2 regions of the Streptomyces sp. NBC_00057 genome follow, and region 2 is predicted to be linked to the other one. Evidence: predicted binding sites of a transcription regulator. Region 2 holds the regulator's gene; the other holds the start of a gene.
The links. The regulator HspR, encoded in region 2, represses chaperone genes until heat shock. The targets are predictions, from matches to a motif close to TTGAGNNNNNNNNNCTCAA.
Positions count from the first base shown of each region.

Region 1: a site for HspR is predicted at 1,610-1,628, ahead of lon (endopeptidase La). Genes of this name have one in related genera too.

Region 1 covers NZ_CP108256.1:3,133,246-3,137,980, reverse strand. Annotated here, with positions in the region: gene OG953_RS14410 (nucleotidyltransferase) at 1-562, opposite strand, end outside; partial or broken gene OG953_RS14405 (GNAT family N-acetyltransferase) at 661-876, opposite strand; gene OG953_RS14400 (hypothetical protein) at 974-1,426, opposite strand; gene lon (endopeptidase La) at 1,651-4,083, shown strand; gene OG953_RS14390 (polysaccharide deacetylase family protein) at 4,206-4,735, opposite strand, start outside.
Region 2 covers NZ_CP108256.1:4,895,950-4,900,684, forward strand. Annotated here, with positions in the region: gene dnaK (molecular chaperone DnaK) at 1-365, shown strand, start outside; gene grpE (nucleotide exchange factor GrpE) at 362-1,003, shown strand; gene dnaJ (molecular chaperone DnaJ) at 1,097-2,281, shown strand; gene OG953_RS23125 (heat shock protein transcriptional repressor HspR) at 2,283-2,729, shown strand; partial or broken gene OG953_RS23130 (peptidoglycan-binding protein) at 3,128-3,595, opposite strand; gene OG953_RS23135 (helix-turn-helix transcriptional regulator) at 3,942-4,735, opposite strand, start outside.

The DNA of each region.
Region 1 (4,735 bases), 1.8 Mb from region 2:
GGCGGGCGGCGCCGCGGCTGAGGTTTCGGCGCTCGGAGTCCGTGGCGGCTTCGGCGGCCCTCCGTCGCCAGCGCGGGAGCGAGAGGTGGAGGTCCCCGTTGGTCTCGCGGGCGAGCAGCGGGGTGGGGCGGTAGCGCGGAAGCTGTACGGCGAGGTCCTCGCCCAGCAGCGGGGTGCAGAGACAGGCGAGGAAGAAGCCGAGGTCATTGCGTTCGAGTTCGCTGGTGAGGGTGTCGGCGCCGAACAGCAGGATGCCGACGCCGTCGATCTGGCCGAACGAGGCGTCCAGCCCGGCCTCGACGGCCCGGGCCGCCGCCTCGTCGGCCTCGGTGGGCCCGGTGCGCAGGGCGAGCAGCAGGTCCAGATCGGAGACACCGGGAACGGCCGTGCCACGCGGAATGCTGCCGTAGATGTACGCGCTGTGCAGCCGCGCGCCGTCGAACGCTTCGGCGATCCGGGCGCGGGCCGCCGCCACCACGGGGGCGAACGCCGCCGGTACCCGGCTCAGCGAGCCCTCCCGCCGGATGGTGCCGTCCGGATTCATCCCTCGGTCGTCGTTCATACCGGCACTCTGCCCGGTGTTCCGTCCGGCTGCCGACCGGTTTTCCGCAGGTGGGCCGGGCTTAGGGGCATCGGCCGGTCCGAGGCCCCGTGCCGCCGTCAGTGCCCCGGCGGCGACCACACGTAGGGCGTGGTGGTGGTCACGGAGTGGAAGCCCAGCCGCCGCAGGATCGGGGCGCTGTCGTCGGAGGCGTCCACCTGCAGGAACCTGACACCGCGGGCGGCGGCGAGCGAGGCGACCAGGGCCCGGTAGATCCCCCTGCCCCGCCACGCGGAGAGTGTCGAGCCGCCCCACGGACCGGCGAACTCGGTTCCCGCCCCTGGGGTCGCCGATCTCGGGGTCCTTCCAACAGGCCATGGCTTCCCAATGGGGAAGTCAAGCTGTGTCGACGGGCAGCATTCAGTTCCCTGATCAGTCGAACCAGACCACGAGTCGCACGTGCTCTGGTCCATGCAGCTCGGCCAGCGTCCGCATCACGTCCCAGACCGGCGCCCAGTGGGTTCCTGCCCCGGCAACGGTGCTTCGGCTGAGCGTGCCGGACCGATCGGTCTCGTCCCAGTTGGCGGCTGCCAGTTCGGCCCAGCTGATCCAGGTCGTTCCGTGCGCGTCCTGTGGCCCGCCCCACGCGTTGAACGCGTCCCGCAGTCCATCCGAGGCGTCCACCGGCAGACCGCGGCCTTCGGTCAGCGGACGGAACCCGAAGGAGTTGCGGACGCCGAAGAGGCAGGCGAAGGCGTCATAGACGTTTCCGGTGTTGAGGAGGAAGAGGTCAATGGCGGCGTGCCATACCGCGTCCTCGTCGTCCTCCCCCCAGATTCGGGCCAAGGGTCTGCACTCGATCATTCCGCTCACGTCGGTGGACATGTCCGCAGTCTGCCGAGGGTGGACACGGCTCGTCGCCAGACCCCTTGTCGCAAGGTAACGCTGCACGTCGCAAGCCATGTCGCAACGTTGACGTGCACGTCGCAACCTTCGCCTTCAACGGACAGCATCCAGTCGATCGCTCACAGCGAACATGCGCCGGGAACAATGGGCGGCTCAGGAGCATTGAGTCTGCATAACTCAACTTGACTGCCGAAGGGGAGATCATGGCTACCGAGTCCCATGCGGTCACTCCGCTCGCCCTGCCCGTGCTGCCGCTCGACGACGAGGTCGTGCTGCCCGGGATGGTGGTGCCTCTGGACCTGTCCGACACCGATGTACGCGCCGCCGTGGAAGCCGCACAGGCCGCAGTCCGCGAGGGCGGCGGCAAGCCCGAGGTGCTTCTTGTGCCGCGGATCGACGGGACGTACACCGGCACCGGTGTCATCGGCACCGTCGAACAGGTCGGACGGCTTTCGGACGGGGATCCGGGCGCGCTCATCCGCGGCCGTGGCCGGGTACGGATCGGGGCCGGGACCAGCGGACCGGGTGCCGCGCTCTGGGTGGAAGGGACACGGGTCGACGCGGTCGTCCCCGATCCGCTCCCCGGAGCCGCCGCCGAGCTGGTCAAGGAGTACAAGGCGCTCGCCACCAGCTGGCTGAAGAAGCGCGGCGCCTGGCAGGTCGTGGACCGGGTCCAGCAGATCGAGGACATCTCCGCGCTCGCCGACAATTCCGGCTACTCGCCCTTCCTCACCACTGCCCAGAAGGTGCAGCTCCTGGAGACCGTGGACGCGGTCGCCCGGCTGAAGCTCGCCATCCAGTGGCTCGGTGAACACCTTGCCGAGCAGGACGTCGCCGAGTCCATCGCCAAGGACGTCCAGGAGGGTGTCGACAAGCAGCAGCGCGAATTCCTGCTGCGGCGCCAGCTCGAAGCCGTACGGAAGGAGCTCTCCGATCTCAACGGCGGTCCTGGTTCCGGCGCAGACGAGTCCGACGACTACCGGGCCCGCGTCGAGGCCGCCGATCTTCCCGAGCACGTCCGTGAGGCCGCCCTCAAGGAGGTCGACAAGCTGGAGCGCTCGTCCGACCAGAGCCCCGAGGGCTCCTGGATCAGGACCTGGCTCGACACCGTCCTCGAACTGCCGTGGACCGAGCGGACCGAGGACGCGTACGACATCCGCGGCGCCCAGGAGATCCTCGACGCCGAGCACGCGGGTCTGCAGGACGTGAAGGAGCGGATCACCGAGTACCTGGCGGTACGCAAGCGGCGTTCGGAGCGCGGCCTCGGTGTCGTCGGCGGGCGGCGCGGCGGTGCCGTGCTGGCGCTGGTGGGTCCGCCGGGCGTGGGCAAGACCTCGCTCGGTGAATCCGTCGCGCACGCCATGGGACGCAAGTTCGTCCGCGTCGCGCTCGGCGGTGTACGGGACGAGGCGGAGATCCGCGGCCACCGGCGTACCTACGTCGGTGCCCTGCCGGGACGAATCGTCCGGGCCGTCAAGGAGGCCGGTTCGATGAACCCGGTCGTCCTGCTCGACGAGATCGACAAGGTCGGCTCCGACTTCCGGGGCGACCCGGCTGCCGCCCTCCTCGAAGTCCTCGACCCGGCGCAGAACCACACCTTCCGTGACCACTACCTGGAGGTCGAACTCGACCTCAGCGATGTCGTCTTCCTGGCGACGGCCAATGTGCTCGAAGCCATCCCGGAGGCCCTGCTCGACCGTATGGAGCTGGTCAGGCTCGATGGCTACACCGAGGACGAGAAGGTCGTCATCGCCCGCGACCACCTGCTCCCGCGCCAGCTGGAGCGGGCCGGTCTGGAGAAGGACGAGGTGACGCTCGACGAGTCCGCGCTGCGTAAGCTGGCCGGCGAGTACACCCGTGAAGCGGGCGTAAGAAACCTGGAGCGGGCCGTCGCCCGGCTGCTCCGCAAGGTCGCGGCCCAGCATGAACTGGGTGACCGGGAACTCCCGTTCACGGTCACCGAAGCGGATCTGCGCGGTCTGATCGGCCGGCCGCACCACATCCCCGAGTCCGCCCAGGACCCGGCCGAGCGCCGCACCGCGGTGCCGGGTGTGGCCACCGGACTCGCGGTGACCGGTGCCGGTGGTGACGTGCTGTTCGTGGAGGCGTCGCTGGCCGATCCGGAGACCGGGGCGTCCGGACTGACCCTCACCGGTCAGCTCGGCGATGTCATGAAGGAGTCCGCGCAGATCGCGCTGAGCTTCCTGCGGTCGCACGGCGCGGAGCTGGAGCTGCCGGTCGCGGATCTGAAGGACCGCGGCGTGCACATCCACTTCCCGGCGGGCGCGGTCCCGAAGGACGGCCCGAGCGCCGGCATCACCATGACGACTGCGCTGGCCTCGCTGCTCTCCGGACGGCTGGTCCGTACGGATGTGGCGATGACCGGTGAGGTCTCGCTCACCGGACGGGTGCTGCCGATCGGCGGCCTGAAGCAGAAGCTGCTGGCCGCGCACCGGGCCGGGATCACCACCGTGGTGATCCCGAAGCGGAACGAGGCCGACCTGGACGATGTCCCGGCCGAGGTCCTGGACACCCTGGAGGTCCACCCGGTGACGGACGTTCGCCAGGTGCTGGAGATCGCCCTCGCCCCGGCCTCCGCGGCCAGGCCCGAGGAGAGGATCCCGGCCGCGGCGTAGGCGCCATGGCGTGACGGGCGTGGCGCCACGTGCGCGACCGGTACGGACGGCCCGCCTTCCCGGCAACGGGTGGGTGGGCCGTTCCGCGTGCGCCTGGGGCCCCGCCTTCCGGGACGTACGGCTCAGGGGCGGTAGATGGTCCCCGGGACCGGCTCTGCGGGCGCCATCAGCTGCGGGACGGTGACGAAGGTGTAGCCCTGCTTCTTCAGCGCGTCGATGATGCCCGGCACGGCGGGCACCGTCCCCTTGTAGATGTCGTGCAGCAGGATGATGCCGTCCCGGCTCGCCTGGTCCAGGATGCGCTTCTCGATCAGCGCCGAGTCGGTCGTGGAGTAGTCCTTGGCGGTCGCGCTCCACAGGATCTGGGAGAGCCCCAGGTCCTTGCTGATGTCCGAGACGGTGTCGTCGGTACGGCCCTGCGGCGGGCGCATCAGGCGCGGCTTCTTGCCGGTGATCTCCGCTATCGCGCCCTGCGTCTTCTCCAGCTCGGTGCGTATCTCGGCGGGCTTCCTGTCCGTCAGGATCTCGTGGGACCAGGTGTGGTTGGCCACCTCGTGCCCCTCGGCGGCGAGCCGGCGCACGGTGTCGGGGTGTTTCTTGACGTGGTTCTTGCCCAGCAGGAAGAAGGTCGCGTGCACCTTCTTCTCCTTGA
Region 2 (4,735 bases):
ACCACCGCCGTCGCGAGGCCGCCGAGTCCCGCAACCAGGGCGAGCAGCTCGTCTACCAGACGGAGAAGTTCCTCAAGGACAACGAGGACAAGGTCCCCGGTGACGTGAAGACGGAGGTGGAGACCGCGCTCACCGAGCTGAAGGAGAAGCTCAAGGGCGAGGACACCGCCGAGATCCGTACCGCCACGGAGAAGGTTGCGGCCGTCTCCCAGAAGCTGGGCCAGGCGATGTACGCCAACGCCCAGGCCGAGGGCGGCCCGCAGGGTGACCCGCAGCCGGGCGCCCAGCAGGCCAAGGCCGACGACGACGTCGTCGACGCCGAGATCGTGGACGACGAGAAGGACGCGAAGGGCGGTGCGATGTGACCGAGGAGACTCCGGGTTTCGAGGAGAAGCCCGACGTCCCCTCCGGCGCCACCCCTGACGGAGCTGAGCCGAAGGACGTCGCTTCCTCTTCCGAGGAGGAGGCGTCCCCGGCCGGGGACGCAGTACAGACAGTCGGTCTGACGGCCCAGCTGGACCAGGTCCGCACCGCGCTCAACGAGCGCACGGGCGACCTCCAGCGGCTCCAGGCCGAGTACCAGAACTACCGTCGCCGCGTCGAGCGGGACCGGGCCACGGTCAAGGAGATCGCAGTCGCGGGTCTCCTGTCCGAGCTCCTGCCCGTGCTCGACGACGTCGGCCGGGCCCGTGAGCACGGCGAGCTCGTGGGCGGGTTCAAGTCGGTGGCCGAATCACTGGAGACGGTCGTCGCCAAGCTGGGCCTGCAGCAGTTCGGCAAGGAGGGCGAGCCCTTCGACCCGACGATCCACGAAGCCCTGATGCACTCGTACGCGCCGGATGTCACCGAGACGACCTGCGTGGCGATCCTGCAGCCGGGGTATCGGATCGGCGAGCGCACCATCCGCCCCGCGCGGGTGGCGGTGGCCGAACCCCAGCCGGGTGCGGCAGGCAAGGAAGAGAAGGCAACCGACGAGGAGAGCGGTGGCACCGAGGAGGTCTGACATCGCGTCTGACCACCTCGCGGCCCACCGCCCGGCCATGCGACCGGCCAACGGGCCGGTCGCATGGCCGATCGTCCGGAAGGAGGGACGTCGATGAGCACGAAGGACTTCGTCGAGAAGGACTACTACAAGGTCCTCGGCGTCCCCAAGGACGCCACCGACGCCGAGATCAAGAAGGCGTACCGGAAGCTCGCCCGCGAGTTCCACCCGGACGCCAACAAGGGCGACGACAAGGCGGAGGAGCGCTTCAAGGAGATCTCCGAGGCGAACGACATCCTCGGCGACAGCAAGAAGCGCAAGGAGTACGACGAGGCGCGCGCCCTCTTCGGCAACGGCGGCTTCAGGGCCGGACCCGGAGGCGCCGGGGGTAACTTCAACTTCGACCTGGGCGATCTCTTCGGAGGCACCCAGGGCGGGGGCGCGGGTGGCGGAGCCGGCGGTTTCGGCGGCGGCGGCCTGGGCGATGTCTTCGGCGGCCTGTTCAACCGGGGCGGTACGGGGACGCGGGTGCAGCCGCGCCGCGGCCAGGACATCGAGTCCGAGGTGACGCTCAGCTTCATCGAGGCGGTCGAAGGGGCCACGGTCCCGTTGCGGATGTCCAGCCAGGCGCCCTGCAAGGCGTGCTCCGGCACCGGTGACAAGAACGGCACCCCCAGGGTCTGCCCGACCTGTCTCGGCACCGGCCAGGTGTCGCGCGGCACCGGCGGCGGCTTCTCGCTCACCGACCCCTGTGTGGACTGCAAGGGCCGGGGCCTCATCGCCCAGGACCCCTGCGATGTCTGCAAGGGCAGCGGACGGGCGAAGTCCTCCCGGACCATGCAGGTCAGGATTCCGGCGGGCGTCTCGGACAGCCAGCGGATCCGGCTGCGCGGCAAGGGCGGCCCGGGCGAGCGCGGTGGACCGGCCGGCGATCTCTACGTCGTGGTCCATGTCGACGCCCACCCGGTCTTCGGCCGCAGGGGCGACAACCTCACGGTCACCGTGCCCGTCGACTTCACGGAGGCGGCGCTCGGCGGCGAGGTGAAGGTGCCCACGCTCGGCGGTCCGCCGGTCACCCTGAAACTGCCGGCCGGCACCCCCAACGGGCGTACGATGCGCGCCCGCGGCAAGGGCGCCGTACGCAAGGACGGCACCCGGGGCGACCTGCTGGTCACCGTCGAGGTGACGGTGCCCAAGGACCTCAGCACCGAGGCCAGGGACGCGCTGGAGGCCTACCGGAAGGCGACCGCGGGCCACGACCCGCGGGCGGAGCTGTTCCAGGCTGCGAAGGGAGCTTGAGGTGGACGGCCGACGACGCAATCCGTACGAACTGACCGATGAATCACCGGTGTACGTGATCTCGATCGCGGCCCAGCTCTCGGGCCTGCATCCGCAGACGCTGCGCCAGTACGACCGCCTCGGCCTGGTCTCCCCCGACCGCACGGCCGGGCGCGGCAGGCGCTACTCGGCCCGCGACATCGAGCTGCTGCGCACCGTGCAGCAGTTGTCGCAGGACGAGGGCATCAACCTCGCCGGCATCAAGCGCATCATCGAGCTGGAGAACCAGGTCGCCGCCCTCCAGCAGCGCGTCGCCGAACTCTCGGCGGCGGTGGACGGCGCGGCGGTGGCGATGCAGCAGCGCGAGGCCCAGGTGCATGCCTCGTACCGGCGTGATCTGGTGCCGTATCAGGATGTGCAGCAGACCAGCGCGTTGGTGGTCTGGCGGCCGAAGCGGCCGAAGGACTGAGCGGGTTCGGCGTACCCGCACCGTACGTACGAGGAAAGGGCCCGTCTCCCGTGAAGCGCACGGGGGACGGGCCCTGACCCTTCTACGTCCTTTCTTTGCAGGGGACGGCAATCTCCCCTGCGTCCCAGGAGGCCACTTCCCCGAGGTCTGCCAGAGCGTGAGGGCCAGCGCGGCGCACGAGGTCGCCGCGGCCGGCGACGGCAGCGGCCAGCGGGCCCGCTCCAGCGCGTCGAGGCGTTCTTCGTGCCCCCCGAGCGCTTTGTCGGTCTGGTCGACGCGTTGCAGCAGCAGTGCCAAGTCACCCCGGGTAGTAGCGAATCCGACGTCGACGGAGCGGTGCAGCCGCTCCAGCTCGAGAGCGATGCTCTCGGCCTCGGACTGCGTCATCGCGGGTCTCCTCACATACGGGGGACGCGCAGCCGGTCCCAGTCGGCGCGTCCCGGGATGCCGTCGGCCGAGCCGCCGTTGTAGCCGAGCCTGCGCTGCCAGGCGGCGTACGAGCGCCGGTCGGCCTCGTCCCATACCGGTCCGGGCCCGACCGCGTAGCGTCCGCACCCCTCGGCGACCAGCCGCCTGCCGACCGCGGTCACCAGCGGGCTGTTCCTGCCCGGCACGACGAAGGCGGCGCCGGGAAACGGCTCGTGGACGGGAAGGCCGGGCTCGGCGGGCAGCGAACCGAGGCGGGCCGCGATCCGGTTCCGCATCGAGGTCATCGAGAACGACGGGTCGATCTTGCGCCGGGTCCACTCCTTGTGCGCGATCACGCTCCTTGCCGACCAGCCGTGCACCCGGCACGGTGCGGCGGCCAAGCGTTCGGTGGCGTGCGGCTGAGCAGCGGGGCAGGGGGCACGGCCGTTGCCGATGTTCTCTCGTGGCCCCCGCGGCCGGATCCGATCCCTGTGCGTCGCCGCGGAGTTGTGGGAGGCTCCGGCGTACTGAGCGCCGAGCGACGAGCGCCGACAGTGGCCGGAGGCGGGCGGGAGGAAGCCTCGGCGTAGAGCTGGAGCGCTGCCCCACACAACTCGCCGTCCCTGTGGGAGTGGGTGAATTCGTCCCCATCTCTGTCCATCTGTGACCCCCCACTTCTGGCAGTGCAGCAAGATGACGGTGGTGAAAGCCTAGTCGGCGCGGGAGGCTCGTCATGTTCCGGTTCATGCACACACCGGTGCGGAGCCGCGGTCGCTCTCCCCCCGTATTGCGATTGCGGCCGCTTCAGCCCGGATCCTGTTCAAGAATCCCTGACCGGGCTATCAGGTAGCCGAGTTGGGCCCGGCTGTTGCTGCCGAGGACTGCGGACAGTTTGGCGACGTGCGCGCGGCAGGTGCGGACGTTCATGCCGAGGCGGCGGGCGATCGAGTCGTCGACATGTCCTTCTACGAGGAGTTGGGCGATGGAGCGCTGGACGCCGCTGATTCCCTTGGGGGTCGGGTCGTACTTGACCTCTTCCAGGAGTGGAGCCGCACGGGTCCAGAGCTGCTCGAATACCTTGACGAGATACTCGACCAGTCCGGGATGGCGCAGTTCCAGGGCGACTTGGCGGTCGTCCTGGGCGGGTATGAACGCGACCGTGCGGTCGAAGACGATGAGTCGCTCTATGAGCTCCTCAAGCGTCCGGATCTCCACGTTGTCGTCGGCCATCCGCTCGGCGTAGGCCAGGGTGCCGGGGCTGTGACGCACCGTGTGCTGATAGAGAGTGCGAATGCTGACGCCGCGGTCCACCACGGAGAGGCCCCTTTGCAGGGCTTCGCTGAGGCGGTCTTCGCTACGGCCGCCGCCGGGCTGGACGGTGAGGACTTCGGAGCGGCACTCCGCCGTGGCAAGATCGAGTGCCGCGTTGATCCGGTTGACGCCCTCCAGCACGGTGATGGCGTGGGTGGTCGGCGGGTCCTGCGCGCTGATGTCCATGAACGGCTCGAAGGACTCGGCAAGCAGGACCGAATGCCGTCGGCGCTCCTGGATCTCGCGTTCTATGGGGTGCAGGCGCTTCGCCAGAGCGGCGGACGGCG